Phenylobacterium zucineum HLK1: one gene and its partner. The protein of the gene in region 2 interacts with the protein of the main gene of each other region in a pairwise test. Links are inferred from orthologs where the notes say so. Each region holds a gene or a part of one and is shown on either strand. Other genes may lie near its edges. The genes, in order: PHZ_RS01170 and PHZ_RS09460.

Evidence for each region.
Region 1: the proteins of PHZ_RS09460 (region 2) and PHZ_RS01170 interact in binary tests that used the Escherichia coli proteins (3 or more experiments, as listed by UniProt). The link is inferred for Phenylobacterium zucineum HLK1 from one-to-one orthologs.

The regions. Positions count from the first base shown.
Region 1 is NC_011144.1:200,320-214,834, reverse strand. What follows is about bases 179-2,856. They hold PHZ_RS01170 (2Fe-2S iron-sulfur cluster-binding protein), read right to left. Parts: upstream 1,839-2,856; coding sequence 1,518-1,838; downstream 179-1,517. Other genes in these bases: PHZ_RS01165 (NAD(P)/FAD-dependent oxidoreductase), read right to left, coding at 1,862-2,856; PHZ_RS01175 (hypothetical protein), read left to right, coding at 815-1,261; PHZ_RS21400 (LytTR family DNA-binding domain-containing protein), read left to right, coding at 179-676. Also shown: more of PHZ_RS21400, read left to right, coding at 1-178; more of PHZ_RS01165, read right to left, coding at 2,857-3,091; PHZ_RS01160 (succinate dehydrogenase iron-sulfur subunit), read right to left, coding at 3,160-3,942; sdhA (succinate dehydrogenase flavoprotein subunit), read right to left, coding at 3,968-5,755; sdhD (succinate dehydrogenase, hydrophobic membrane anchor protein), read right to left, coding at 5,764-6,150; sdhC (succinate dehydrogenase, cytochrome b556 subunit), read right to left, coding at 6,150-6,557; PHZ_RS01140 (LysR substrate-binding domain-containing protein), read left to right, coding at 6,741-7,625; PHZ_RS01135 (trypsin-like serine peptidase), read right to left, coding at 7,648-8,583; cell division protein ZapE, read right to left, coding at 8,777-9,907; PHZ_RS01125 (hypothetical protein), read left to right, coding at 10,000-10,533; PHZ_RS01120 (CoA-acylating methylmalonate-semialdehyde dehydrogenase), read right to left, coding at 10,668-12,164; PHZ_RS01115 (GNAT family N-acetyltransferase), read left to right, coding at 12,267-13,139; tRNA (adenosine(37)-N6)-threonylcarbamoyltransferase complex ATPase subunit type 1 TsaE, read left to right, coding at 13,136-13,612; N-acetylmuramate/N-acetylglucosamine kinase AmgK, read left to right, coding at 13,596-14,515. UniProt on the Escherichia coli protein: Ferredoxin are iron-sulfur proteins that transfer electrons in a wide variety of metabolic reactions. Although the function of this ferredoxin is unknown it is probable that it has a role as a cellular electron transfer protein.
Region 2 is NC_011144.1:1,916,988-1,931,592, reverse strand. Bases 6,642-9,409 are described here. They hold PHZ_RS09460 (HesB/IscA family protein), read left to right. Parts: upstream 6,642-7,711; coding sequence 7,712-8,107; downstream 8,108-9,409. Other genes in these bases: PHZ_RS09445 (GGDEF domain-containing protein), read right to left, coding at 9,303-9,409; PHZ_RS09450 (enoyl-CoA hydratase/isomerase), read right to left, coding at 8,430-9,230; PHZ_RS09455 (2TM domain-containing protein), read left to right, coding at 8,156-8,428; PHZ_RS09465 (SUF system Fe-S cluster assembly protein), read left to right, coding at 7,350-7,712; PHZ_RS09470 (cysteine desulfurase), read left to right, coding at 6,642-7,340. Also shown: PHZ_RS09510 (hypothetical protein), read left to right, coding at 1-126; PHZ_RS09505 (YybH family protein), read right to left, coding at 123-500; PHZ_RS09500 (alpha/beta hydrolase), read right to left, coding at 500-1,150; PHZ_RS09495 (Rrf2 family transcriptional regulator), read left to right, coding at 1,313-1,747; PHZ_RS09490 (cysteine desulfurase family protein), read left to right, coding at 1,744-2,886; Fe-S cluster assembly protein SufB, read left to right, coding at 2,886-4,355; Fe-S cluster assembly ATPase SufC, read left to right, coding at 4,355-5,101; Fe-S cluster assembly protein SufD, read left to right, coding at 5,098-6,126; more of PHZ_RS09470, read left to right, coding at 6,126-6,641; more of PHZ_RS09445, read right to left, coding at 9,410-10,352; PHZ_RS09440 (DEAD/DEAH box helicase), read right to left, coding at 10,468-12,009; 16S rRNA (adenine(1518)-N(6)/adenine(1519)-N(6))-dimethyltransferase RsmA, read right to left, coding at 12,154-13,011; 4-hydroxythreonine-4-phosphate dehydrogenase PdxA, read right to left, coding at 13,008-14,015; PHZ_RS09425 (peptidylprolyl isomerase), read right to left, coding at 14,012-14,605. UniProt on the Escherichia coli protein: Is able to transfer iron-sulfur clusters to apo-ferredoxin. Multiple cycles of [2Fe2S] cluster formation and transfer are observed, suggesting that IscA acts catalytically.

The DNA of each region.
Region 1 (14,515 bases), 1.7 Mb from region 2 along the record:
GCCGTTCGGCTCGTTCCAGTCGCTCGCGCCCCCGGAGCGCTACGCCTTCTGGTTCGCCCTGGTGGCGGCGGGCTACGGGCTGGCGCTCGCCACCCTGCAGATCCTGCGCCCGGCGGCGGCGTTCGCCCGCCTGCCGACCGTCGCCGCCGTCATCGTCCTGGGGGCGGTCTCGACCGTGCCGATGATGTTCGTCACGGCCTGGGCGCTCGAGGTCGTGTTCGCGCGCTCGACCCCGCCGGGACGCCTGGCGTCGCTCTATCTCTCGGTCGCGTCGGTCCAGCTGGTCATCGCCGCGCTTGCCTTGTGGCCGTCTCTGGCGCCCCGCAGGCCGGCGCCGCCGGCGGAGGACGGGGCCGCCGACCGGTTCTTCGCGCGCGTGCCCGAGCGGCTGGGGCGGGACCTGTTGGCCCTCGAGGCCCAGGACCACTACCTGATGGTCCACACCCGGCGGGGGTCGACCCTCATCTCCATGCAGCTCAGCGAAGCCATGCAGATCCTGCCGCCGCAGCTCGGCCTTCAGGCGCACCGGCGCTGGTGGGTCGCGCGCCGGGAGGTCCGCGGATTGCGCCGCGAGGGCGACCGGACGCTGATCGAGCTGACGGGGGGCCTGACCGTCCCGGTCGGCAGGACCTATCTCGCGGCGGTCCGCGCGGGCCTGGGGCCGGGCAGCGCCTGAGGGCGTTCCCCCCAGAGGGCCGCCTGTGGCGTCGCCGAAAATTCCGGGCGCGCGAATGACATTGGCGGATCGGGCGGTTGTCCGCGGGCGGCGAGCTGTTCGAGAGGGGAGCCCCTAGCCAGCTCTCCCGGAGATCCGATGCGTCACCGACTTTTCGCCTGCGCCGTCATGCTCGCGGCCGCCCTCCCTCTCGCCGCCCATGCCCAGGACGCCACGGTCCTGAAGACGACGTGCGCCCAGGAGCCTTCAGGCGCGGCCGGCGAACCGGATCTGTCCGGGCTGTGGGACTTCTACATGGACGTGGGCGGCGTCCCGAGCTTCGGCCTCCTGACCCTCGGCCGGCTGGACGGGCGCTACGCCGGAACGCTGACCCCCGTGCGCACGGCGCCCGTCATCGTGCGAAGCCTGACGGTCACCGGCCGGAACGTCCGGATGATCGTGGGATCCCGCGAGGGCGACGTGGCCTATGACGCCGTGCTGTCGGGCGCGGCGGACCGGATGTGCGGGCTCGTCGCCTACCACGGCGGCCTCCTGCACCCGATGGTGGCGCAGCGACGCCCGCAGCGCACGCCCGAGCGTCGATAAGCGCGCCCCCCTTCGTCATCCCACGGTCAGCCGAAGGCTGGTCCGGGGGACCCAAGCGGGGCCTGCCTCGTCTTCCGCGTCTTGAGCCCCGCGCAGCGGGGCCCGGCGGGGCCGCCCGCGCAGCATGGGTCCCCCGGATCGCCCTGCCGGGCGACCGGAGGATGACGAGCTGTTGGGGGGCCGCACCCCCCTTCGTCATCCCACGGTCAGCCGAAGGCTGATCCGGGGGACCCAAGCGGGGCCTGCCGCGTCTTCCCTAGTGCTGGCTCTCGGGCATGCGGACGACGAGGCCGTCCAGGTCGTCGGTGACCTTGATCTGGCACGACAGGCGGCTGTTCTCCTCGACGCCCTCGGCGAAGTCGAGCATCGACTCCTCCATGGCCGAGCGCGTGCCCGTCTTGGCCAGGAACGCCTCGTCCACATAGACGTGGCAGGTGGCGCAGGCGCAGGCGCCGCCGCAGTCGGCGTCGATGCCCGGGATGTTGTTCTTCACCGCGCCTTCCATGACCGAGAGCCCGGGCTTCACGTCGATGACGTGTTCGGTGCCGTCGTGCTCGATGTAGGTGATCTTGGCCATGGCGCTCCTCGTGAGCCGCTCGCTTAAGCGGCGACCTCTTTCATGGAAATCGTGGGGTCGGCAAGCCTTGCGGGGTCCACCGGCTTGCGGTTCGCGATGAGCTGCTTGCCCATCATGAATTCGGGCGGGGCGTTGATCGCCTCGACGGCCTGCACCTGGCTCCCCTTCAGGTGGAAGACGGCGAACTTCGCCGTGGCCGGGTCGCCCCGCACCACGATCTGGTCGGCGTCGAAGGGGTAGCCGGCGATCTGCAGCTTCAGGTCGTACTGGTCCGACCACTGCCAGGGGCACTCGCCCGGCGGGCGGGGGCGGCCGGTGATGGCGGCGGCGGCCTGCTTGGCCTGCTCCAGGGCGTTGGGCACGCTCTCCATCCGGAACATCCGGTCGTAGATCGGCATCGGCCGGTGGGCGACGTCGCCGATGGCGAAGACGGCCGGGTCCGAGGTCCGCGCGTCGAGGTCGACCACCACGCCGCGGGCGGTCTCGAGGCCCGCGTCGGCGGCGATCTCGTCGTTGGGGGCCGCGCCCACGCCGACCACCGCGGCGTCGCAGGCGATCGTGCGGCCGTCGGCCAGGGTGACGCCGGTGACGCGGCCGGCCTCGCCCTCGAAGCCGGTGACGCTGCAGCCCAGCTCGAACGTGACGCCGTGCTTCTCGTGGTATTCGCGGAAGAAGGTGGAGAGCTCGGGGCAGGCGACCCGGGCCAGCAGGCGCGGCTCGCGCTCCAGCACGGTGACCTCGGCGCCCAGGGCCCTGCCCGAGGCGGCGACCTCCAGCCCGATGTAGCCGCCGCCCACCACGGCCAGGCGCTTGCCCGGTCCGACGGCGGCCTTGAGCTGTTCGGCGTCGGCGGCGGTGCGCAGGAACATGACGCCGGCCAGGTCGGCGCCGGGGATCGGCAGGGCGATGGGCCGGGCGCCGGTGGCGATGATCAGGACGTCGTAGGCGAGGGTCGAGCCGTCGGAGAGGACGACGGTGCGGTCGCTGCGCTTGAGCTGCACCGCCTTCACGCCCGGGCGGAAGTCGATTCCGTGCTCGGCGTAGAACTCCAGGGGCTTGAGGGCCAGGGAGTCGGCGTCGGCCTCGCCCTTCAGCCAGGCCTTGGAGAGCGGCGGGCGCTGGTAGGGCGGGATCGGCTCCTCGCCCACCAGGGTGATGGGGCCCTCGTGGCCGTACTGGCGCAGCAGCGCGGCGGCCGTGCCGCCGGCATGGCCCGCGCCCAGGATCACCACATGCGCCGTAGCGTCGCTCATGGAACCTCGATGCCCAAAAGTGACGGCCCCGTCAACTTTTCCCCGCCGGAACCCGGCGGCCCCGGGCGTCAGACGACCCGGTCCACCAGCAGCTTCTTGATTTCCCCGATGGCCTTGGCTGGGTTGAGACCCTTAGGACAGACCTGGGCGCAGTTCATGATGGTGTGGCAGCGGTAGAGCTTGAAGGGATCCTCCAGCTCGTCCAGGCGCTCGCCGGTGGCCTCGTCGCGCGAGTCGATGATCCATCGGTAGGCGTGCAGCAGGGCGGCAGGCCCCAGGTACTTCTCCTGGTTCCACCAGTAGCTGGGGCAGCTCGTGGAGCAGCAGGCGCACAGGATGCACTCGTAGAGGCCGTCCAGCTTCTCGCGGTCCTCGGGGCTCTGCGCCCACTCGGTCTGCGGCTCGGGGGTCTTGGTGTGCAGCCAGGGCTCGATCGAGGCGTACTGGGCGTAGAACAGGGTCAGGTCCGGGACCAGGTCCTTGACCACCGGCATGTGCGGCAGCGGGCTGATCTGCACGGCCTGGCCGGGGACCTCCTCCCAGCCGTGGGTGCAGGCGAGCGTGTTGCGGCCGCCGATGTTCATGGCGCACGAGCCGCAGACGCCCTCCCGGCACGAGCGCCGGAAGGTCAGCGTCGGGTCCATGGTGTTCTTGATATGGATCAGGACGTCCAGGACCATCGGGCCGCAGGCGTCCACGTCCACCTCGTAGGTGTCCCAGCGCGGGTTGGCCGCGTCGTCCGGGTCGTAGCGGTAGACCTTGAAGGTCTTGGTGCGGGCCGCGCCGGCGGGCGCCGGGTGGTGGCGGCCCTGGGTGACGCGGGAGTTCTTGGGCAGGCGGATCTCGGCCATCGGGCGGGTCTTCCTGGGGCTGGCCTTAGTACACCCGCGCCTTCGGCGGGATGTAGGCGATGTCGTTGGACATGGTGAAGTTGTGCACCGGACGGTCGTCCAGCTTCACCTTCCCGGTCTTGTCGTCGAACCAGGCCAGGGTGTGCTTCATCCACTTCTTGTCGTCGCGGTCGGGGAAATCCTCGCGGGCGTGGGCGCCGCGGCTCTCGGTGCGGTTGGCCGCCCCGTTCACCGTCACCGCCGCCTGGCCGACCAGGTTGTCGAACTCCAGGGTCTCCATGAGGTCCGAGTTCCAGATCATGCTGCGGTCGGTGACGCGGATGTGCTTGCGCTTGTCGTGCACCGCCTGCAGGCGCTTGACGCCCGACGTCAGGCTCTCGCCGGTGCGGAAGACGGCGGCGTCCTCCTGCATGGCCCGCTGCATCTCGAGCCGCAGCTCGGCGGTCGGAACCTCGCCCGCCGCGTGGCGGAAGCGGTCGAACCGGGCCAGGTGGCCGTCGGTCATGTGGTCCTTCAGCTCGGGCTGGCTGGCGCCCGGGGTCAGGACGTCGGCCGCGCGAAGGGCCGCCGAGCGGCCGAACACCACGAGGTCGATCAGGCTGTTCGAGCCGAGCCGGTTGGCGCCGTGCACCGAGACGCAGGCCGCCTCGCCCACCGCCATCAGCCCCGGCACCACCTGGTCCGGATTCTTGCCGGCCTTGGTCACCACCTCCGAGTAGAAGTTCGTCGGGATGCCGCCCATGTTGTAGTGGACGGTCGGCAGGACCGGGATCGGCTCCTTGGTCACGTCGACGCCTGCGAAGATCTTGGCGCTTTCCGAGATCCCCGGAAGACGTTCGGCCAGGATCTTCGGATCCAGGTGATCCAGGTGCAGGAAGATGTGGTCCTTGTTCGGACCGACGCCGCGGCCCTCGCGGATCTCGATGGTCATGGCCCGGCTGACCATGTCCCGCGGCGCGAGGTCCTTCACGGTCGGCGCATAGCGCTCCATGAACCGCTCGCCCTCGGAGTTGGTCAGGTAGCCGCCCTCGCCTCTCGCGCCTTCGGTGATCAGGCAGCCGGCGCCGTAGATCCCCGTGGGGTGAAACTGGACGAACTCCATGTCCTGCAGCGGCAGGCCGGCGCGCAGCGCCATGCCGCCGCCGTCGCCGGTGCAGGTGTGGGCGCTGGTGCAGGAGAAGTAGGCCCGGCCGTAGCCGCCGGTGGCCAGGATGACCATCTGGGCCTGGAACCGGTGCAGGGTGCCGTCGTCCAGCTTCCAGGCGGTGACGCCCCGGCAGACGCCCTCGTCCATGATCAGGTCGAGGGCGAAGAACTCGATGAAGAACTCGGTGTCGTGGGCCAGCGACTGGCCGTACATGGTGTGCAGCATGGCGTGGCCGGTCCGGTCGGCCGCCGCGCAGGTGCGCTGGATCGGGGCCTCGCCGAAGTTGCGGGTCATGCCGCCGAAGGCGCGCTGGTAGATCTTGCCGTCGGCCGTGCGGCTGAACGGGACGCCCCAGTGCTCGAGCTCGTACACCGCCGCCGGCGCGTTGCGGCAGAGGTATTCGATGGCGTCCTGGTCGCCAAGCCAGTCCGACCCCTTGACGGTGTCGTACATGTGCCAGCGCCAGTCGTCCTCGCCCATGTTGCCCAGCGAAGCGGAGATCCCGCCCTGGGCGGCGACCGTGTGCGAGCGGGTCGGGAACACCTTGGTGATGCAGGCGGTCTTCAGGCCCGCCTGGGCGCAGCCGAGCGCGGCCCGCAGGCCCGAGCCGCCGGCGCCGACGACGACGACGTCGAACTTGTGGTCGATGAATTCGTAAGCGGCCATGGGGTGTCTCACGCGCCTCCCAGCGCGACCTTCAGCACGGAGAAGACGGCGAGCGCGCCGGCCAGTCCGCAGACGAAGAAGTTGAGGAGCAGGAGCGCGGCCTTGCTCAGGGTCTTGTGGATGTAGTCCTCGACGACCACCCGCAGGCCGGCGTGCATGTGCCAGAAGCTGAACGCCAGCGTCAGGACCATCAGCGTCATGTTCAGCGGCGTCGAGATCCAGGCGACCGCGCCGTAGTAGTCCAGCGCCGCCAGGCGGATGACGGCGTAGACGGCCCACAGGGTCAGCGGGATCAGGGCCGCGGCGCTGACGCGCTCGCCGATCCAGTGGCCGACGCCGTGCTTGGCCGAGCCCAGGCCCTTGGCCCGCGAAAGAGGGGTGCGGAAGCTGGACATCAGAGGGCTCCCGTCATGCCGGCGATCACCCACACCGCCAGGGTGGCGGCGACGGCGAAGGCGATGACGCCCACCGCCGAGGCGTTGGCGCTCTTCAGGTCGAAGCCGTGCCCCAGGTCCCAGGTCAGGTGCCGGACGCCGTTCCCCAGGTGGTAGAAGCCCGCCAGCGTCAGGCCGAACAGCGCGAGCTTGCCGAGGAACGAGCCCATCACGCCCTTGAAGGCGGCGTAGGTCTCGGGCCCGCCGGCCAGCGACAGCGCCCAGGCCGCCGCGATCAGCGCGCCGCCGTAGAGCGCCACCCCGGTGATCCGGTGCAGGATCGAGGTGGCCATGGTCAGGTGCCACCGCCAGATCGTCGTATGCGGCGACGTCGGCCGCTCGCGAACCACCCTCGTTACCTCAGCCATCGTGCCGTCCGTCCCACTCTCCGAAACCCAGCGTCCGAAGCCGGTCCGGTTGTAGGCCTGCCTCGTCGGGTGTCAACGAAAGGCGGGCGCAGCCTCGCATCCTTCGCGACCGCCGAAGTTTTCCCATGGCGGGCTTCTGCACAATCCGTCTTTCCTGTAGCTTTCCTTCGCGAGGTGCGAAGGATGCGGTTCGATTTCACCGACCTGAGGCTGTTCTGCGAGGTGGTTGACGCAGGGTCCATCACCGCCGGCGCCGAGCGGAGCGCGCTGGCGCTGGCCGCCGCCTCGACCCGGATCCGCAACATGGAGGCCGCGCTCGGCGCGCCCCTGCTCTCGCGCTCGCGCCAGGGCGTCAGCCCCACCCCCGCCGGGCGGATGCTGCTGAAGCACGCCCGCGCCATGCTGGCCCAGCAGGCGCGGATGCGCGAGGATCTGTCCGCCTACGCCGGCGGCCTCTCGGGCGAGGTGAAGGTGCTGGCCAACACCAACGCGCTCACCGAATTCCTGCCCGAGACCCTGTCGGGGTTCCTGGCCGACCATCCGCACGTCAGCGTCGACCTGGAGGAGCGCCTGTCGGACGAGATCGTCGGCCTGATCGCCGAGGGCGTCGGCGACATCGGCATCGTCGCCGGCACGGTCGAGGTCGGCCGGCTGCAGACCTATCCCTTCCGCTCGGACCGGTTCGTGGTGGTGACGGCGAAGGATCACCCGCTCGCGGCGCGCAAGAGCGTGGGCTTCGCCGAGGTGCTGGACTTCGACTTCGTGGGCCTTGAGCGGTCCAGCTCGCTGCAGCGGTTCCTCACCGCCAAGGCCGTCCGCGAGGGCCGCCCGCTCAAGCTGCGGGTGCAGCTGCGCAGCTTCGACGCCGTCTGCCGGCTGGTGGAGTGCGGCGTGGGCGTCGGCGTGGTGCCCGAGACCACCGCCGCGCGGGCCGCGCGGACCATGTCGCTGGGCGTCGTGGCCCTGGCCGACGACTGGGCCCTGCGCGAACTGCGCATCGTCGTCCGGGCCGAAGACGAGCTGCGCCCCTACGCGCGCGAGCTGGTGGCGGCCCTGAAGAGCGCCTGACGAACGCCCGAGGCGCGGAGGTTCAGGCCTGCGCCGGCGCGCCGCCCGACAGTCGCGCGATCAGGCCCGCCCCGGCGTCGCGCAGGGCGAAGACGGCGCGGTCGAACAGGCGGCCGAGCGCCTCGATCGCCCGCCCCACCGGCGAGCGCCGCTCGGGGGTCTCGACCACCGGCGTGGCGCCCGCGACCTCGGGCGCCGGCGCCTCCACGGCGGGCGCGATCCCGTGCTGCATCAGCCTGAGCGTCTCGACGATGTAGCGGGCGTGGGTGACGACGCCGATCTCCAGACGCTCGCTGTTGAACTCGACCTGCTGGGTCAGCAGGCCCGCCACCACCGGCCGCGGCGCGCCGGAGGCCTTGATCCGCGCCGTTCCCGTCCCGCCCGGGGCGAAGACCGGCCCGCCGGAGTTCCCGGGGAAGACCGAGAAGTCGAGGAGGAAGGTCGGCGAGGCCTTGGAGGTCAGGGGATAGGAGGCGATGCGCCCCGAGCGGAGGATGGGGAAGCCGGCGTTGTTCGCCGCCAGGCCGCGGGGGAAGCCCAGGACGATCAGCTCATCGCCGGGGCCGAAACCCTGCCGCTCCAGCGCCCCCTCCGCGGCCAGGTAGCCCGCCGGGATCGCCGCCTTGGCGAACTCGGGCGGCGCCTCGACGACCAGGGCCGCCACGTCCTGCGCGGGGTGGCGGGTCCACAGCGGCTCGCCGGCGTCGTCGCGGATGCGTAGCGGCGCGGGGCTGTAGGTCCAGCCGCCGTCGTGGGCGGCGGTGCGGTAGCCGATGGCGGCGATCGGCGCGGCCATGCCGTCGAGCACGTGATGGGCGGTGACGAGCACGGTCCGCGGCGCGCCCGAGGCGTCCACCGACGAGATCAGGAACCCGGTCCCGACGGTGCGCTGGCCCGAGGCGGTCGGCTGCTCCAGCTGCACCGTGGCCTGGATGAACTCGACGGCCGTATCGAACACTCGCCCGCTCCCCGACATCATGCCGCGAGTAGATCCCGCGGTCCTTGAATTAGAGATAGAGCGAATAACGCTGCTTTCTATAGCTGTACGCGAAGACGTGATCGCAGGCCGTCAAATCGTCGCAGCCCGCAATTACTCACGAAAACGTAAGGGCCCGCCGCCGCGACAGAAGGGCGCAGGGCGAACACCTGCGTCAGGCGCTGTCCTTCAGCCAGTCGGCCGATCGCATCTCCTGCAGGCGCGAGGCCGTGCGCTCGAATTCGAAGGCGCCGTCCCCCTCGGGATACAACTTCACGGGCTCGGCCTCGGCCAGCACGATCAGCTTGGTCTTCGCCTCGTAGAGGGCGTCGATCAGGATCACGAAGCGGCGGGCCTCCTCGCGCCGGGCGGGGGTGAGCCTCGGCACGCCCTCCAGGAAGACGGTGTGGAAGCGCTCGGCGAGCGCTAGGTAGTCGTTGGGGCCCAGGGCCACCGAGCAGAGACTGCCGAACGAGGCCCGCAGCAGCCCGCCCGAGGCGTTCGGGAAGGTGATCCGCCGGCCCAGCACCTCCAGCGTCTCACCCAGCTCGTCCTCGTCCTCGGGCCCCAGCATCTCGCGCCACAGCCGGTCGAAGGACCGCTCGTTGTCCGGGTCGATGGGCGAGAACCAGACGCCCGCGGCCCGCAGCCGGTCCAGCCGGTAGTCGTGCGGCCCCGCCACCGAGACCACCTCCACCTTGGACTTCAGGAGCTCGATGAACGGCAGGAAGAGCTGGCGGTTGATGCCGTCCTTGTAGAGCTGGTCGGGCAGCCGGTTCGAGGTGGCCACCAGGGTCACGCCGCGATCGAACAGCGCCTCGAACAGCCGGCCCAGGATCATGGCGTCGGCGATGTCGGTGACCTGGAACTCGTCGAAGCAGAGCAGGCTCGCCCGCTCGGCGACCACGTCGGCCACGGGCGGGATCGGATCGTCCCCCTTCGACTGGCCGAAGCGCGCCTTGCGGGCGGCGGGATCGCCCTTGCGCCAGGCGTCGATCAGCCGGTGGACCTCGCCCATGAAGACGTGGAAGTGCGTGCGCCGCCGCTTCTCGACCGGGGCGGTCTCGAAGAAGAGGTCCATCAGCATGGACTTTCCCCGGCCCACGGGCCCCACGAGGTAGACCCCCCGCCGGCTCTCGGGCGCGCGCTTGCGGAACAGGGCCTTGAGCCCCGAGGCGGGCTGGGCGTCCGCCAGCTCCCCCTCCAGGCGGACGAGGGCGGCCAGGGCGGCGGCCTGGGCCGGGTCCGGGCGGATCACGCCTTCGGCGAGGCGGGCGTCGTAGGCGGCTTGCAGCGCGGACGGCATCGGGTCCTCGCCTAGCGGCCGGCGACGGCCGGCGCAAGGAACGGCCGCTTCGCCACGGGGTTCAGGAAGGGAAGCAAGAAGGAGCCCCGACCATGGCCGACCAAGACGACCGCAACTTCAGCCCCAGCCAGGCCGAGGCGAATCGGGCCCGCATGCAGGGCGGCGGCCTGGGCGCGCGCGAGATGGACGAGCAGCGCGACCCGAACAGGTTCCAGACCGCCACCAATCCCGAGCAGCGCAGCTTTGAGGGCGACCTCGACGGCGCCACCAACGCCGACCGGCCAAGCCAGGCCGAGTTCGGCGACAGCGACATCGCGGCCGCGGGTGAAGAGGCTGGAGCCGAGGGCCAGCGGCGGGACGGCTGGGGCCTCGACCCCGACCTGGGCCGCGACGAGGCGGGCATGGGCGACGTGCGCGGCGACCTGGGGGCCGGCACGCCCGCCAATGTCGACGTCCACAAGCTGGGCCAGGAGGACAATCCCCAGCAGGACTGGGGCGACCCGGCCGACGAGGGGACGGTGTTCTCGTCCACCAACAACAACCGTCCCGGCCGCACCGAGCTGGAGCGCGGCCAGGGCGCCAAGACCCGCGCCCACAACAAGGACATCGTCAGCCGCCGGACGTAGGGACGGCGTCCTCCCCTTCGGGGGAGGCGGCCCGAAATGGGTTTGAGGGGGCTTCCGCCGCCGAACCGCGCGGACGAAGCCCCCTCGTTCGCTTCGCGACAGCTCCCCCGAGGGGGAGCCGACGCTGCTGGGCGCTACTTCATCGTCGGGATGACGAAGGCGCTGTCCTCGACGGCGCCTTCCGGCCAGCGGGCGGTGATCGTCTTCACCTTGGTGTAGAACTTCACCCCTTCCATGCCGTGCTGGTTGGTGTCGCCGAAGGCGCTGCGCTTCCAGCCGCCGAAGGTGTGGTAGGCCACCGGCACCGGGATCGGCACGTTGATCCCGACCATGCCGACGTTGACGCGGGAGGCGAACTCGCGCGCGGCCCGGCCGTTGCGGGTGAAGATCGCCACGCCGTTGCCGTACTGGTGCTCTGACGGCAGGCGCAGGGCCTCCTCGAAGCTCTCGGCCCGCACGATCTGCAGGACGGGCCCGAAGATCTCTTCCTGGTAGGTCTTCATCGAAGGCTTCACCTGGTCGAACAGGCTGGGGCCGATGAAGTAGCCCTTCTCATAGCCCTGCAGGCTGAAGCCGCGGCCGTCGACGACCAGCTCGGCGCCTTCGTCCGCGCCCATCTGGATGTAGTCGCTGACCCGCTTCTTGTGGGCCTCCGACACCACCGGGCCGTACTGCGCGGCGGGGTCGGTCGATAGGCCGACCTTCAGGGTGTCGATCTCGGCCAGCACGCGCTCGCGCAGCTCGTCGGCGGTCTTCCTGCCCACCGGCACGACCACCGGCAGGGCCATGCAGCGCTCGCCGGCCGAGCCGTAGGCGGCGCCGATCAGGTCCTTGGTCGCCTGCTCCAGGTCGGCGTCGGGCAGGATGATGCCGTGGTTCTTGGCCCCGCCCATGGCCTGGACCCGCTTACCCGCAGCCGTGCCGCGGCTGTAGACGTAGTGGGCGATGTCGGACGAGCCCACGAAGCTCACCGCCTTGATGTCGGCGTGGTCGAGGATGGCGTCCACCGCGACCTTGTCGCCGTGCACGACGTTCAGCACGCCCGCGGGCGCGCCGGCCTCCATCATCAGCTCGGCCAGGCGCACCGGCACCGTCGGATCCTTCTCCGACGGCTTCAGGATGAAGCTGTTGCCCGTCGCGATGGCGATGCCGAACATCCACATCGGGATCATGGCCGGGAAGTTGAACGGGGTGATCCCCGCGCAGACGCCCAGCGGCTGGCGCATCGAATAGACGTCGATCCCGGGGCCCGCGCCCTCGGTGTACTCGCCCTTCAGCACGTGCGGGATGCCGCAGGCGAACTCGATGACCTCCAGGCCGCGCTGGATGTCGCCCTTGGAGTCGGCGATCACCTTGCCGTGCTCGGACGACAGGATCTCGGCCAGCTCGTCCATGCGGGCTTCCACCAGCCGCTTGAACTCGAACATGACCCGGGCGCGCCGCTGCGGATTGACCAGGGCCCAGGTCTGCTGCGCCCGCAGCGCCGACTGGACCGCCTTGTCGAGCTCGGCCTCGGTCGCCAGGGCGACGCGGGCCTGCACCTCGCCGGTGTTGGGGTTGAACACGTCGCCGAAGCGGCCGGACTGGCCTGCAACGGGCGCGCCGTCGATGAAATGGGTGATGTCTCGCATGGCCGGCGTTCTACGCCCAACGCCCCGGAGCGCCTAGCTTCCGTTGCGGGAGGCGCCGCCCGGCGCTTGCCCGCGAGCGGGACGGCGGCGCATGTTCCGCCCATGACCGCGTTGAGCCACGCCCCGGCCCTGGCGCGCCCGAGGGGCGCCGACCACATCGTGGACGCCCTGATCGCCGAGCGCGCGCCGAAGCTGTCGGGCTCGGCCGCCTGGCCCGTGCTGCGCCCGCTGCTCTACGCCCTGCTGGACTACGGCAAGGCGCGGCGGATGGCCGACGCGATCGCCCCGCTCCCCGGCCGCGCGGCCCTGGAGCACGTCTCCGAGCTGCTGTCGGTGCAGGTGGCGGCCAGCGGACTCGACCGCGTGCCCGCGCAGGGCCGGGCGATCGTGGTCTGCAACCACCCCACCGGCATCGCCGACGGCGTGGCCGTCTACGACGCGCTGAAGGCCCTGCGCCCCGACATCTGCTTCTACGCCAACGCCGACGCCCACCGGGTCTGCCCCGGCTTCGAGGAGGTGCTGATCCCCGTGGAATGGGTCGAGGGCAAGCGCACCCGCGAGCGCACGCGCCTGACCCTGCAGCTGACCCGCGAGGCGATGGAGGCCGAGCGGTGCCTGGTGATCTTCCCAGCCGGCCGGCTGGCGCGCCGGCAGCCCGACGGGGGGCTCGCCGATCCGCCCTGGGCGCCGTCGGCGGTCTCGCTGGCCCGGAAGTACGAGGCGCCCGTCGTGCCGGTCCACGTGGCGGGCCCCTGGTCGACGCTGTTCCACTTCTTCCACGGGCTCTCGCAGGAGCTGCGCGACATCACCCTCTTCCACGAGCTGCTGAACAAGCGCGGGCGCCGCTTCGACCTGACGGTCGGCCATCCCGTCGCGCCCGAACGCCTGGCCGGGGATCCCGCCGAGGCGACGCTGGCGCTCAAGGCGCACGTCGAGGGGATCCTTCCCGCCGATCCGGACCGGGCCTTCGCATGATCCTCGCGGCCGAGGGCGAGTTCCGCCTCGACGACGAGGCGGCCACGGCGCGGCTGGGCGCGGCGATCGCGGCCGGGCTGAAGCCGGGCGAGGCGGTCTGCCTCTCCGGGCCGCTGGGGGCCGGCAAGTCCACCCTGGCCCGGGCCCTGGTGCGGGCGCTGACGACGCCGGCCGAGGACGTCCCCTCGCCCACCTTCACCCTGGTGCAGTTCTACGAGGGCCCGCGACTGAAGGTCGCCCACTTCGACCTCTATCGCCTCTCGAACCCGGACGAGGCCTATGAGATCGGTCTGGACGAGGCGCTGGACGAGGGCGCGGCGGTGGTCGAATGGCCCGAGCGGCTGGAGGGCCGCCTCCCGCCCGACCGACTCGATGTAGAGATCGCGCTCTCGGAAGACGACGCAGACGGCAGGCGCGTGCGGCTCACACCGCATGGCGCCTGGGAAGGACGAGGGCTTGAGTTCCGCGCCTGACATCTCGGACCGCGAGGCCCTGAAGGCCGGGTTCCTGCGCGCCGCCGGCTTCGGCCAGGCGCGCCGCCAGCCGCTGGGCGGCGACGCCTCGACGCGCAGCTACGAGCGCCTGTTCGCCCCCGACGGCCGGACGTTCATCTTCATGGACCAGCCGCCGGCGCTGGAGAGCGTGGTCTGCCCGCCCAGGGCCACGCCGGAGGAGCGCCGGGCGCTCGGCTACAACGCGGCCGCGCGCCTGGCGGCTGGCTCGGTGGCCGCCTTCGTCACCACCGCCGCCTTCCTGCGCGAGCGCGGTCTCTCGGCGCCGCAGATCCTGGCCCACGACGTCGAGGCCGGCCTCGCGGTGCTGGAGGACCTCGGCGATGGCCTGTTCGCCACCCTGATCGCCCAGGGGCAGGCCGAGGCGCCGCTCTACGAGGCGGCCGTCGATGTGCAGGTCGCCATGCAGGCCGAACCGCCGCCGGACGTGCTGCGCGCCGACGGCTGCGCGTGGCCGCTGCTCACCTACGACGCGCTGGCGCTCAAGGTCGCCACCGACACCTTCCTCGAGTTCTGGCCGAGGTTCGCCGGCCTGCCGGAGTTCGGCCCCGAGGCGGTGGCGGAATGGGAGGCCCTGTGGGCGCCGGTCTGGGTCTGGGGCGAGGCCGGCGCCTCGGTCTTCACCCACCGCGACTTCCACGCCCAGAACCTGCTCTGGCTTCCCGAGCGCGCGGGAGCCGCGCGCGTCGGCCTGCTCGATTTCCAGGACGCCCTGAAGGCCCATCCGGCCTGGGATCTCCTGCACCTGCTGCAGGACGCCCGCCGCGACGTCTCGCCCGAGCTCGAAGCCGTCATGCTGGAGCGCTACCTGCGGGCCCGGCCGGATCTCGACGCCAGCCGGTTCCTTTTCGAGTATCGGGCGCT
Region 2 (14,605 bases):
CTGACCACGCCGGATGGCGACAGCCTGGGCGGACTCGCCCCCGACCCCAAGACCGCCCGGCGGTCAGCCGCCTTCGCCGCCTATGCGGTGGCCGCGCTGGAGCGGACGCGCCGCCGGCGCTTCTAGGTCAGGGTGACGTAGAGTTCGCTCTCGATCACCCATTGGCCGGTGACCTTGCGCCAGACGGCCAGATAGGTCCCGGACATCTCGGGCTGGCCCTTCCAGTCGGCGCGCCAGCGGCCCTGTTCGGCGGCGCGCTGTCCCGCGGCGTCCAGCTCCACGGACGCCGTCTCGCGCACATAGGTGACGAAGGCGGGATCGGCGAACTGGCCGGAGAAGGCGTCCACGACCGCGTCGGCGCCCACGATCAGCCCGCCGTCGCCGACGATCAGCTTCACGTCGGGCGCGAAGAACGGACGAAGCCGCGCCGCCTCGTGGGCGGCGATCAGCTTGTTGGTCAGCCGCCGCCGGGCGCGGATCGCGTCCTCCGGCGCCGTCATCAGGCGGGCTGGGCCGCCAGGCGCTTGTCGAGATAGGCGCCCACGCGCTGCTCGACGTCGGGCAGGTTCTCCATCCAGAAGTGGCTGGCGCCCTCGACCACCTCGTAGTCGATCACGATGCCCTTCTGGGTCCGGAGCTTGGAGACCACGCGCTCGACCTCGACCGGCGGCACCACGCTGTCTGCGCCGCCATGCAGGATCAAGCCCGAGGCGGGGCAGGGGGCCAGGAACGAGAAATCGTAGGCGTTGGTCGGCGGCGAGACCGAGATGAAGCCGTCGGTCTCGGGCCGGCGCATCAGGAGCTGCATGCCGATCCAGGCGCCGAAGGAATAGCCCGCCACCCAGCACTGGGACGCGGCCGGATTGGTCGCCTGCAGCCAGTCGAGCGCGGTCGCCGCGTCAGCCAGCTCGCCGATGCCGCCGTCGAACTCGCCCTGGCTGCGCCCCACTCCCCGGAAGTTGAACCGCAGCACCGAGAAGCCGCGCTTCATGAAGATGTGGAAGAGCTGCACCGCCACGGGGTTGTTCATCTGGCCGCCCGCCTTCGGGTGGGGGTGCAGGATGAGGGCGACAGGCGCGCTCTCGCTCTTGCCTTGCGTGTAACGGCCTTCGATCCGCCCGGCTGCGCCGGTCAGAACCACCTCTGGCATCTAGACCCCTCTTATCGGCCTGGAATACTTGACTGCTGCGCTAGGTCTTCCTAAGTCCGGGCCATCCGATGCGGCCGGTTCCCCAAGAGCCCTGCGCGAGGCGCCGGCTTGTAGCACAGGCCGCTTCGGATGCGCGGGAAAACTGCATCGGGCGAAGGAGCCATGCGACTCTCCACCAAAGGCCGCTACGCCGTGATGGCCATGGCAGACCTCGCGCGGCGCGAGGGCGAGGCCGCCCGCGCCGTGGCGCTCGCTGACATCGCCGCGCGGCAGGAGATTTCCCTCTCTTACCTCGAACAGCTCTTCGCGCGGCTGCGCCGCAAGGGCTTGGTGAAGAGCGCCCGCGGCCCCGGCGGCGGCTATCGCCTGGCCCGCACCGCCGAGCAGACCAGCATCGCCGAGATCGTCCATGCGGTGGACGAGCCGCTGCGCGCCACCCGCTGCGCCAACGCCGGCAAGGGCTGCATGACCCGCGGCGAGCGCTGCCTCACCCACGACCTCTGGGCCGATCTCGGCCAGCAGATCGAGCATTACCTGGCCTCGGTCACCCTCGCCGACGTGATCGGCGGTCGCCTCGGAGCCCGCGCCGCCGCATGAGTTCGTCCATCTACCTCGACTACAACGCCACCGCCCCGGTGCGCCCGCAGGCGGCGGCCGCTGTGGCCCGCGCCCTGGAGGTCGGAGGCAATCCGTCGTCGGTCCACGCCGCCGGCCGGGCGGCGCGCGCCATCATGGAATCGGCCCGCGAGAGCATCGCCAGGCTGATCGGCGCGCCAGCGCCCGACGTGGTCTTCACCAGCGGCGGCGCCGAAGCCAACAACCTGTGCCTCGACAGCGCCGTGGCCGCGGGCTCGCGGCGCCTCATCGTCTCGGCCATCGAGCACGCCACCGTCACCGAGACGGCCAAGGCCTCGCCGGCCGAGGTGGAATACCTGCCGGTGGGCCGGGACGGCGTCGCCGACCTCGGCTGGCTGCGCGAGCGGCTGGCGGGCTGGGACGCTGCCGACGGGCGGCCGTTCGTGGCGCTGATGCTGGCCAACAACGAGACCGGAGTGATCCAGCCCATCGCCGAGGCGGCCGAGATCGTCCACGCCGCCGGGGGCTGGCTGCACGTCGACGCCATCCAGGCGATCGGCAAGATCCCAGTAGATTTCCAGGCGCTGGGGGCCGACACCCTGACCTTCTCGGGCCACAAGCTGGGCGCGCCGCAGGGCGTGGGCGGCCTGGCCTACGGAGCCGGGGCGACCCTGGTCCGTCGCCAGCACGGCGGCGGGCACGAACGGGGTCGGCGGGCCGGGACCGAGAACGTGCCGGGGATCGCGGGCCTGGGCGCCGCCGCCGAGGCGATCCTGACCGCCAACGCCGACTGGTCGCGTCACGCCGCCTGGCGCGACGCCGCCGCCGAGCGGCTGAAGTCGGTCGGGGCCGTGGTCATGGGCGAGGGCGCTCCGCGCACGCCCAACACCCTGTGCGTGGCCACGCCCGGCTGGACGTCGGACTTGCAGCTGATCGCCCTCGATCTGGCCGGGGTGATGGTGAGCGCAGGCTCGGCCTGCTCGTCGGGCAAGGTGAAGGCGAGCCATGTGCTCGTCGCCATGGACCAGGGCGACCTCGCGTCCTGCGCCATTCGCGTCAGCGGCGGCTGGAACACCACGGAGGCCGACTGGAACAGGTTCGCCGACGTGTGGTTCGAGGCCTATCAGCGGTTCGCCGCGCGCCGGAAGGAGGTCGCCTGATGGCCGCCGTCAAGCAGACCGTCGAGCAGGTCCAGAGTCTCGAGAAGTACAAGCACGGCTTCATCACCGAGATCGACCAGGAGTTCGCGCCCAAGGGCCTGAACGAAGACATCGTCCGCTTCATCTCGGCCAAGAAGGACGAGCCGGAGTGGATGCTGGAATGGCGGCTGGAGGCCTTCCGCCGCTGGCAGGCGCTGGAGGAGCCGGCGTGGGCGAAGGTCAGCTTCCCGCGTATCGACTACCAGGACGCCCACTACTACGCCGCGCCGAAGCAGAAGGCCGGGCCGAAGAGCCTCGACGAGGTCGATCCCGAGCTGCTCGAGACCTACAAGAAGCTGGGCATCCCGCTGAGGGAGCAGGAGGTCCTGGCGGGGGTCGAGGGCGCGCCGCGCTACGCTGTGGACGCGGTGTTCGACAGCGTCTCGGTCGTGACCACGTTCAAGAAGGAGCTGGCCGCCGCGGGCGTCATCTTCTGCTCGATGAGCGAGGCGATCCGCGACCATGGCGACCTGGTGCGCCGCTACCTGGGCTCCGTGGTGCCGGTCAGCGACAACTACTTCGCCTGCCTGAACTCGGCGGTCTTCTCGGACGGCAGCTTCGTCTACGTGCCGCCGGGCGTGCGCTGCCCGATGGAGCTGTCCACCTATTTCCGGATCAACGCCGAGAACTCGGGCCAGTTCGAGCGGACGCTGATCATCGCCGACGCCGGATCCTACGTCTCGTACCTGGAGGGCTGCACGGCCCCCATGCGCGACGAGAACCAGCTGCACGCCGCCGTGGTCGAGCTGGTCGCCATGGACGACGCCGAGATCAAGTACTCCACCGTCCAGAACTGGTATCCGGGCGATCCCGAGACCGGGAAGGGCGGCATCTACAACTTCGTGACCAAGCGGGCCGACTGCCGCGGCGACCGCTCGAAGGTGTCGTGGACCCAGGTCGAGACCGGCTCGTCCATCACCTGGAAGTACCCCTCCTGCGTGCTGCGCGGGAACGGGAGCGTCGGCGAGTTCTACTCGATCGCCATCACCAACGGCCGCCAACAGGCCGACACCGGCACCAAGATGATCCACCTGGGCGCGAACACGCGCTCGCGGATCATCTCGAAGGGCATCAGCGCCGGGAAGAGCAGCAACACCTACCGCGGGCTCGTCTCGGCGCACCCGAAGGCCAAGGGCGCGCGCAACTTCACCCAGTGCGACAGCCTGCTCATCGGCAAGCGCTGCGCGGCCCACACGGTGCCCTACATCGAGGCGCGCAACGGCCAGGCGGTGTTCGAGCACGAGGCGACCACCACGCGCCTCTCCGAGGACCAGCTCTTCTACGCCATGCAGCGCGGCCTTTCCCAGGAGGAGGCGGTGCAGCTGCTCGTGAACGGCTTCGTCAGGGACGTGCTGCAGGAGCTCCCGATGGAGTTCGCCGTCGAGGCCCAGAAGCTGGTGGCCATTTCGCTGGAAGGAAGTGTCGGCTGATGTTGTCCGTGAAGAACCTGCACGCCGCGGTCGAGGACAAGGAGATCCTCAAGGGCCTCTCGCTCGAGGTGCCCGCCGGCGAGGTGCACGCCATCATGGGGCCGAACGGGGCCGGCAAGTCGACGCTGTCCTACGTGCTGACGGGCCGCGAGGGCTACGAGGTCACCGCCGGGTCGGCGACGCTGGACGGCGAGGACCTGCTGGCGCTGGAGCCCAACGAGCGCGCCGCCAAGGGCGTGTTCCTGTCGTTCCAGTACCCGCTGGAGATCCCCGGCGTGCCGGCGCTGACCTTCATCCGCACGGCGCTGAACGCCCAGCGCAAGGCCCGCGGCGAGGACGAGATCAGCGCGCCCGAGTTCCTGAAGCTGGCCAGGACCAAGGCCGCCGAGCTGAAGATCGACTTCGACATGATGAAGCGAGCGCTCAACGTCGGCTTCTCCGGTGGTGAGAAGAAGCGGATGGAAATCCTTCAAATGGCGATGCTTTCGCCGCGTTTCCTCATCCTGGACGAGACCGACTCCGGCCTCGACATCGACGCACTGCGCATCGTCGCCGACGGGGTGAACGCGATGCGCGGCCCGGACCGTGCGATGCTGGTGATCACCCACTACCAGCGCCTCCTGGACTACATCAAACCCGACCGCGTGCACGTGCTCTCGGCCGGCCGGATCGTCGCCTCGGGCGGCCCTGAGCTGGCGCTGGAGCTGGAGCGCGAGGGCTACGACAAGTACGCGAGGGCCGCTTGAGCGTCGCCCTCGCCATACGCGCCCGCGACGCCTCGGCGCTTCCCGGGAAGCGCGACGAGGACTGGCGCTGGACCGACCTGCGCGGCCTGATCCGCCAGGTGCCCGATCCGTCGGCACCCTACGCCGGGGAGCCGCCTCCGGGCCCGTTCGACGCGATCGAGGCGGATGCGGTCCACATCCTGGCCAACGGCGGCCGGGCCGAGATCGACGTGCCGGCCGGCCAGCTCCGGACCGTGCGGCTGCGGATCGCCGCCCAGGGCGCCGGCGCCCACGCCTCCCAGGTGGAGGTGCGGGTGGGCGAGGGCGCGACCCTGCGCCTGCTGGAGAGCCACGACAGCGACGACGCCTCGCTGGCCCACACCGCGTTCGACTTCCACCTCGCCGCCGGAGCCTCGGTCGAGCGGATCGTCGTCGCGGACGACCACCCCGAGGCGGTCAACGTGACCCAGGCCGAGGTGCGGATCACGTCCGGCGGACAGTTCGCCCAGAACGTCTTCACGACCGGCGCCCGCCGCCAGCGCCTGGAGACCGGCGTGCATCACCCAGGGCAGAAAGCGATCGTCCGCCTCGACGGCGTCTACCTTCTGGAGGGCAAGGCGCACGCCGACCTGACGACGATCGTCACCCATGCCGGCCGCGACGGCCGCACCGAGCAGCTGACCAAGGGCGTCGTGCGCGACCAGGCGCGCGGCGTCTTCCAGGGCCGCATCGTGGTCGCCGAGGGCGCCGACGGCACCGACGCGCGCATGGGCCACCACGCGCTCATCGTCTCGGACCGGGCCGAGGTGGACGCCAAGCCCGAGCTCGAGATCTACGCCGACGACGTCTCCTGCGCCCACGGCAATACGGTAGGGGCCCTGGACGAGGACGCGCTGTTCTACGCCCGCCAGCGGGGCATCCCCGAGGCGGAGGCCCGGGCCATGCTGACGGAGGCCTTTGTGGGCGAGGTGGTCGACCGGGTGGCGTTTGCGCCCGCCCGCGATGTCGCCGCCGCGTGGGTCGCCGCGCGTCTGAGGGGCGCCTGATGGCCTTCGACGCCGAACAGGTCCGCGCCGAGTTCCCGATCCTGCAGCGGCAGGTGCATGGCAAGCCGCTGGTCTATCTCGATAGCGCCGCCTCGGCCCAGAAGCCTCGGGCGGTGATCGAGGCCATGACGCGGGCGATGGAGCACTCCTACGCCAACGTCCACCGCGGCCTGCACACCCTGGCCAACGAGACGACCGACGCCTATGAGGCCGCCCGGCGCAAGGCGGCCGCGTTCATCGGCGCCGCCGAGGGCGAGATCGTCTTCACCAAGGGCGGCACCGAGGCGGTGAACCTGGTGGCCTCGGGCCTGGCCGCGCGGCTGCAGCCGGGCGACGAGATCGTGCTCTCCGAGATGGAGCACCACGCCAACATCGTCCCCTGGCACTTCCTGCGCGACCGCTGCGGCGCGGTGCTGAAGTGGGTCCCGGTGCTGGACGACGGCTCGCTCGACCTCGCGGCCTACCAGGGCCTGCTGGGCCCCCGGACCCGGGTGGTTGCGCTCTCCCACATGTCCAATGTGCTGGGGACCATCAACCCGGCCAAGGACCTGGCGCGCATGGCGCACGAGGCCGGCGCCCTGGTGCTGTTCGACGGCTGCCAGGCCATCGTCCACAAGCCGGTGGACGTGAAGGACATCGACGCCGACTTCTACGTCTTCTCGGGCCACAAGCTGTACGGCCCCACGGGCATCGGCGTCCTCTACGGCAAGGCCGAGCTCCTGGCGCAGCTTCCGCCCTACCAGGGCGGCGGCGAGATGATCGGCACGGTCACGCTGGACGAGATCACCTACGCCGACCCGCCGCACCGCTTCGAAGCCGGCACGCCGCCGATCCTGGAGGCCATCGGCCTGGGCGCGGCGATCGACTGGCTCTCGGCCCAGGACCGGATCGCCATCGCCGAGCACGAGCACCGCCTGTACCAGCGGGTCCGCGAACGCCTGGCCGGCGCCAACTGGCTGAAGGTGATCGGCGAGGCGCCGGGGAAGGGCGCCGTCCTCTCGTTCACCATGGAGGGCGCGCACGCCCACGACGTGGCCCAGATCCTCGATCGCTACGGGGTGGCGGTGCGGGCCGGGACCCACTGCGCCGAGCCGCTCATGCGGCGTTTCGGGGTGACGTCGAGCGCCCGGGCCTCCTTCGCCCTATATAACACCGAGGCCGAGGCGGACGCGTTCGTCGACGCCCTCACCAAGACGCAAGCCTTCTTCGCCTAGAGTACGGACATGGATGACGGCGCTTCCATCGAAACCACGGCCACGACGCCGCTCTCCCAGGCGGAGCTCGACCGGCTGACGGACCAGCTGATCGAGAAGCTGAAGACGGTCTATGACCCTGAGATCCCGGTCGACATCTACGAGCTGGGGCTCATCTACAAGGTCGACGTCTCGGACGACAAGGACGTGGCCATCGACATGACCCTGACGGCGCCGGGCTGCCCCGTGGCGGGCGAGATGCCGGGGTGGGTCGAGGACGCGGTCATGGAGATCGACGACATCAAGTCGTGCAAGGTCGAGCTGGTGTTCGATCCGCCGTGGGACCCCTCGCGCATGTCGGACGAGGCCAAGCTGCAGCTGAACATGTTCTGATGGCGAACCTCGAAGTCACCCCCCAGCCGCGCCAGCGGCGTCCGCGTCCCAAGGTGGTCACGCTCACCGAGCGGGCGGCCGAGCGCGTGCGCGAAATCATGGGTAAGGCGGATAAGCCCTACGCCGGCCTGCGCGTGGGCGTGAAGAACGGCGGCTGCGCCGGCCAGGAATACGTCCTCGAATACGCAGAGACAGCCGATCCGATGGACGAGGTGGTCGAGGACAAGGGCGTGACCATCCTGGTCGAGCCCAAGGCCGTCCTGTTCCTGATCGGTTCCGAGATCGACTACGAAGTCAGCAAGCTCTCGGCCAAGTTCGTGTTCCACAATCCCAACGAGACCGACGCCTGCGGCTGCGGCGAGAGCGTGACCATCCAGCCGGCCAAGCTGGATTAGCGTTCCGTATCGGCGTTATGCTCCCGTCACGACGACGGGGAAGCGATCATGACCGACGACGCCGAACTCCGCCGCCTGGCCGTGCGCCGGGCGGACATGAAGCTGGGCTTCCGCACGCACCTGATGGCCTACGCCATCGTCAACGCGGGCCTGGCGCTCATCAACATCCTCACATCGCCCGGCGACTGGTGGGTCCAGTGGCCGATGTTCGGCTGGGGCCTGGGCCTCGTCGCGCACGGGGCCGTCGTCTATTTCGACGGCGAGGGCGTGCGCGACCGGATGATCGAGGCCGAGCTGGAGAAGCTGCGCCAGAAGCGCTAGCTCAGCGCCCCTTGAACGCCGTGGGCCGCTTCTGGATGAACGCCATGACGCCCTCGCGCGCGTCCTCGGTGCGGCCGGCGTCGCCCTGCGCATAGGCCTCGGCCTCGAGCTGCAGGTGCCAGGGGGCGTCCAGCGCATCCCAGACGAGGTTGCGGGTCATGCCCAGCGAGGCCGGCCCGGTCGCCAGCGCCTTGGCGTACTCCATCGCCGCCGCCATCACCTCGGCGTCCGGAACGCACTTGTTGATCAGGCCCCATTCGGCGGCGGTCTTGGCCGGCAGCTTCTCGCCCAGCAGCATCAGCTCCATGGCGCGGGCCTTGCCCACGAGGCGCGGCAGCAGCCAGGTGGCGCCGCCGTCGGGAACCAGGCCGATCCGCCGGAACGCCAGCAGGAAGTAGGCGCTCTCTCCCGCCACCGCGAGATCGCAGGCCAGCGCCAGAGAGACGCCGACGCCGGCGGCCACGCCGTTCACCGCCGCCACGACCGGCTTGGGCGACCGGCGGAGCTGGGTGACGAAGGGATTGTAGACTTTCAGCAGCGCCTGGTTCGGGCCCTTGCCGGAATCCGACACGCGGTTTGGGCCGCCCGACAGGTTCGCACCCGAGCAGAAGCCGCGGCCTTCGCCCGTGATCACGATGGCGCGGACGGCGTCGTCGTCGACCATCGCCTGGAAGGCGCCGACCAGGTCGCCCATCAGCTCCATGCCGGCGGCGTTCAGCGTCGAAGGGTCGGAGAGGGTGATCACCCCCACGCCGTCCTGGACCTCGGTCTTCACCTTGCTGGCCGCTTGAGCGCCGTCCATCGCTTCCTCCCTCGCGTTCGGGCCGATTGAACGGAGGATACCCCGGCGTCAGCCAAGGGAAAACGCGCGGCGTCAGGCCGCCGCGGCGATCGGATCGGCGCAGGAGGTGCGGTTGCGGCCGCCGCGCTTGGAGGCGTAGAGGGCGCTGTCGGCGCGCTCGACGAGGCTGGCGGGGCTTTCCCCCGGCTTGCGCTCGGCGATGCCGGCCGAGATCGTGATCGCCCCGAGGTCCTCGTTGGTCGAGCGGCGCTTGAGGATGCGGGACGAGACCTCCTCGCGCACAGCCTCCAGGACCGCCAGCGAGTCCCGGGCGCTCTCGCCGGGGAAGATGATGGCGAACTCCTCGCCGCCGTAGCGCGCCGAAACCCGCGGGGCGGGGCTGCAGCGCTGGATCACGCTGGCTACGTAGCGGATCACCTGGTCGCCCGTCTGGTGGCCCCAGGTGTCGTTGAAGCTCTTGAAATGGTCGATGTCGATGACCGCCAGGGTCACCGGGCCGCCCTGTTCGCCCTGGTCGCAGGCCCGCTCCAGCGCCTCGTCGAAGGCCTTGCGGTTGGCCAGCCCCGAAAGGGCGTCGGTCATCGCGTCGCGGCGCACCTGCTCCAGGTGCTCGCGCAGGCGGCCGAGTTCGGCGGTCGTGTCCTGCAGCTGGCTTTCCAGCGCATGGTTCTCCTCCCGCACCTTGCGCGTGGCGACAGTCAGGGTCTCGACCATCGACTTGATCGCCTGGGCGTCCTCGCCGTCGAGCGACTCGCTGGCGCTGGCCAGCTGCTGGCCGTAGGCCTCGGAGGTCTCGCGGGCGGATTCGATGGCGCGCGAGACGCTGTCCAGTTCCTTCGACAGGGTCTGACCCGCCTCGAGGATCTCGCCGTTCAGCTTGGCCTTGGGCAGGAACTGGGCGGCCAGCTGCTCGCCCACCGCATCGGTGAACGGTTCGCCGGCCTCGATCAGATGGTCGATCTCGGTGGCCAGGGCGGAATCCTTGGCCGCGACGTAGTGCACCCAGAGCTCGAAGTTGAGCGCGGTCGGCCAGACCTGGTGCGCTTCCATGGCCTCGATCGCCTTGCGGGCCAGCGCGTAGGCCTTCGGGCCCCGGAGCGATGTTTCGACGTCGGAAGACATGGTCCGCCTTCAGTTCCCCGCCGATGAGCCTGGAGACGCATCATCGGCCGGCGGGAAGCCTAGGCCAGGACGGGCAAACGCCCGGTTAAGACGGGCGCGGCCGGATCGGAAGATCTCAATCCTTGGTCGAGCGCGGCGGCGGACGCTGCAGGAACGCCGGCACGTCGGAGCCGAAGCCCACGACCCGGTCGCCGTCGTCGCGGCCGCGGCGGCGGTCCTGGGCCTCCGCACGCTCGCGCTCGGGGCGCTCGCGTTGGGGCCGTTCACGTTCCGACCGTTCACGTTCAGGCCGTTCGCGCGCGGGACGTTCGGCCCGGGCGGGGCGGGACTCCTCGGCGGGGCGCTCGCGTGCGGGCCGGGGTGCGGGCTGGGGCTGGGCCGCCGGCTCTGCAGCCGGCGCGGGCGCCGCCTCGGCCTTCTCGCGCCTCGGCCGCGGTTCGCGGGCCTCGCGCGGCTTGCGCTTGCGCTCGCGGCCGCCGCGTTCGCGTCCCCGCCCAGGGCGGGGCTCGTCCTTGATGTTCGCCCAGTCGAGGTCGAGGCTGACCTCTTCGGGAGTCTTGCCGATCAGCTTCAGGACCTTGTCCAGGTTCTTGGAGTCGGCCGGCGTGACGATCATGAACGCCTCGCCCGTCCGGCCCGCGCGGCCGGTGCGGCCGATCCGGTGGACGTAGTCGTCGGCGTGGTGCGGCACGTCGAAGTTGAAGACGTGGCTGACGGCGGGAATGTCGAGCCCCCGGGCGGCCACGTCCGAGGCGCAGAGCAGCTTCAGCTCGCCGTTGCGGAAGCTCTCAAGCGTCCGCATGCGGGTGGCCTGGTCGAGGTCGCCGTGGATCGCCGCGGCGTCGAAGCCGTGCTTCTTCAGCGACTTGGCGACGATGTCGACTTCCGTCTTGCGGTTGCAGAAGACGATGCCGTTGTTGATCTCGGCGCGACCGATCAGCTCGCGCAGCGCGGTCCGCTTGGCCTTCGGATCGGCGCTGGGGATGCGGACGAGGTACTGGGTGATGGTCTCGGCCGTGGTGGCCGGGCGCGAGGCCTCGATCCGCACCGGATCGTTCAGGAACTGCTTGGTGAGGCGCGTGATCTCGGGCGGCATGGTGGCCGAGAAGAACAGCGTCTGCTTCTTGGCGGGGGTCAGCTTGAAGATGCGCTCGAGGTCCGGGATGAAGCCCATGTCGAGCATGCGGTCGGCTTCGTCGACCACCATGATCTGCACGCCGGTCATCAGCAGCTTGCCCCGCTCGAAGTGGTCGAGGAGGCGGCCGGGCGTGGCGATCAGCACGTCGACGCCGCGGTCCAGCTTCTGTTCCTGGTCCTTGAACGAGACGCCGCCGATCAGCAGCGCCCAGGTCAGCTTCTGACCCATGGCGTACTTCTCGAACGAGGCCGAGACCTGGTCCGCGAGCTCGCGGGTGGGGGCGATGACGAGGGCCCGCGGCATGCGCGCCTTGGCGCGGCCGGCGGCCAGCCGGTCGATCATCGGCAGGGTGAAAGCCGCCGTCTTGCCGGTGCCGGTCTGGGCGATGCCCAGGACGTCGCGGCCCTGCAGCGCCATGGGAATGGCTTCGGCTTGGATCGGCGTAGCGGTGGTGTAGCCCGTCTCGGCGACGGCCTTCAGGGTCGCGGGCGATAGCCCAAGATCGGAAAATTCGGTCATCAGTTACCGGTGGTGCGGCGCCGGCCGAGGAAGCAGCCAGGCGCAACGCTGCGGCGCAGGCGGACATCGCCGCGCGCGCGGAACATACGGTGCGACGGCTGCAAGTCAACGCGCGGACCGTCACAGTGGTTCATCGAACAGGCTTCAGCGTCCACGAGGAGCGGCCGTCGCCGGGGCTTCGCGCCGCGCCAGCCAGGCGTCGGCGAGCGCCAGGAAACCCGCCACCGGCACGACCTCGGCGCGGGCGGCCGGGTCCAGGCCCGCGGCCGTGATGAGCGGCTCGCCCCCCAGGGCCTTGAGGCTGGAGCGGAGCATCTTGCGGCGCTGACCGAAGGCGGCGGCGGTGACCTTCTGCAGGGCGTCCAGGCGCTCGGGCGAGGGGCGGGCGGCCCGCGGCTCGAGGCGGACCACGGCCGATTCCACCTTCGGCGGCGGGGTGAAGGCGCGGGCCGGGACGTCCATCACCGGCCGGGCGTCCGCGGTGGCCTGGGCGATCACCGCCAGCCGGCCGTAGGCGTCTTCGCCCGGCGCCGCCGTGATCCGGTCGGCGACCTCCTTCTGGAACATCAGGGTCAGCGACGCCGGCGTCCAGGGGCCGGTCAGCCACTTGATGAGCAGCGGCGTGCCGACGTTGTAGGGCAGGTTCGAGACGAGGTGCGCGGGCCGGCCGGCCGACAGCGCCGCCTCGTCGGCCGTCAACGCATCCCCGAAGACCAGGGTGAGATGCGGGGCGGCGTCGGCCACCTCCTGCAGCAGCGGCCGGAAGCGTTCGTCCTTCTCGACGGCGATGACCCGGGCGCCGGTCTCCAGCAGAGCGCGGGTCAGGCCGCCGGGGCCCGGGCCCACCTCGATCACCACGTCGCCGTCGCCCACCTGCGCCAGGCGCGCGATCTTGCGGGTGATGTTGAGATCGAGGAGGAAGTGCTGGCCGAACGCCTTCTTGGCCCACAGGCCGTGCGCCTCCAGCGCCTCGCGCAGGGTGGGCAGGGTCTCCAGGCTCATGCCGGGCGGCGACGAGCGATGTCGGCGGCGAGCCGGACCGCGGCGATCAGGCTGTCCGGCCGCGCGATCCCCCGGCCGGCGATGTCGAACGCCGTGCCGTGGTCGGGCGAGGTGCGAACGATCGGCAGGCCGAGCGTGACGTTCACCCCGCCCCAGAAGTCGAGCATCTTCACCGGGATCAGGGCCTGGTCGTGGTACATGCAGAGCGCCGCGTCGTACCGCTGGCGCATCTCGGCGGGGAACAGGCTGTCTGAGGGGTAGGGTCCGCGGACGTCGACGCCGGCGTCGTGGAGGGCCCGGACGGCCGGACCGATGATCTCGATCTCCTCGCGGCCGATGCCGCCGTCTTCCCCGGCGTGCGGATTGAGGCCGGCGACGGCCAGGCGGGGGGCGGCGATCCCGAAGTCGCGCGCCAGCGACTGGGCGGTGACGAGGCCGGTATGGACGATCCTCTCCACCGAAAGCGAGGCCGGGACCCTGGCCAGCGGCTCGTGGACCGTGACGAGAGCGACGCGCAGGTCGGCGGCGGTCAGCATCATCACCGGGCCGCGGGCGCCGTCGAGCGGCGCGGAGGCGGTGAGCTCACCGAGGAACTCGGTGTGGCCGGGGAAGCGGAAGCCGGCCTCATAGAGCGGGGCCTTGGCGATCGGCGCGGTGACCACGCCCGAAACGGTCTTCGAGAGCGCGAGCCCGACGGCGGTCTCGATCCAGCGGATGACGGCCGGCGCGGCGGCGGGCGAGGCCTGTCCGGCGACCACGGGCGCCTTCAGCGGCAGGTCCAGCACCGGCAGCGCCTCGGGGAAGACGCGTGCGGCCTCGTCTGGCGACTGGATCGTCCGAACGAGGCCTGCGCCCCCGGCGGGCGCCGAGGCGAGCGCCTGGGCGTCGCCGACGACGACGAAAGCCTGCCCCTCGGCCCGCAACGCCCGCCACGCCTTGACGACGATCTCGGGGCCGATGCCCGCGGGATCCCCGAGGGTGAGGGCGAGCGGTGCCGGCCTCACCGCGTCTCGATGGTGGCCGAGTTGCGCAGGTCGCGCATGTACCGCCGGGCGATCATCGAGAGCTGCTGGCCGTAGAGGCGGTTTTCGATCTGCTCGCGGTCCACCTGCGCCTCGCCGGCGGCGCGGCGGCCGCAGACGGCCACGAGATGCAGCCCGGCGTTGGTCCGGATGGGCTCCGACACCTGGCCGATCTGGAGGGTCTCGGCGGCCTGGCGGAAGGCGGGCGCGAGATCGGCGACCTCGGCCTCGCCAAGGTCGCCGGCCACGACGCCTTCGACGCCCGCGGCGGCCTGTTCCAGGGTCTCGCAGCTGGTGATCTTCGGCCGCAGGGCCTCGAGCTTGGCGCGGGCCTCGGCCTCGTCGGCGCCCTGGGCGAGCGGCACGGCCGCCTGCTTGAGGTTGACGAGGGTCGCCCCGCCGCCCGCGCGCTTGTCGCGCAGATAGACGATGTAGACGCCGTCCCGGACCGGGATGGGCTGGGAGAGCTGGCCGGGGCGCATCTGCTCCAGCACCTGCTCGACCTCGGTCGGCATCTCGCCCTGGCTGATCCAGCCCGCGTCGCCGCCCGCGGCGGCGGTGGGCAGGGCCGA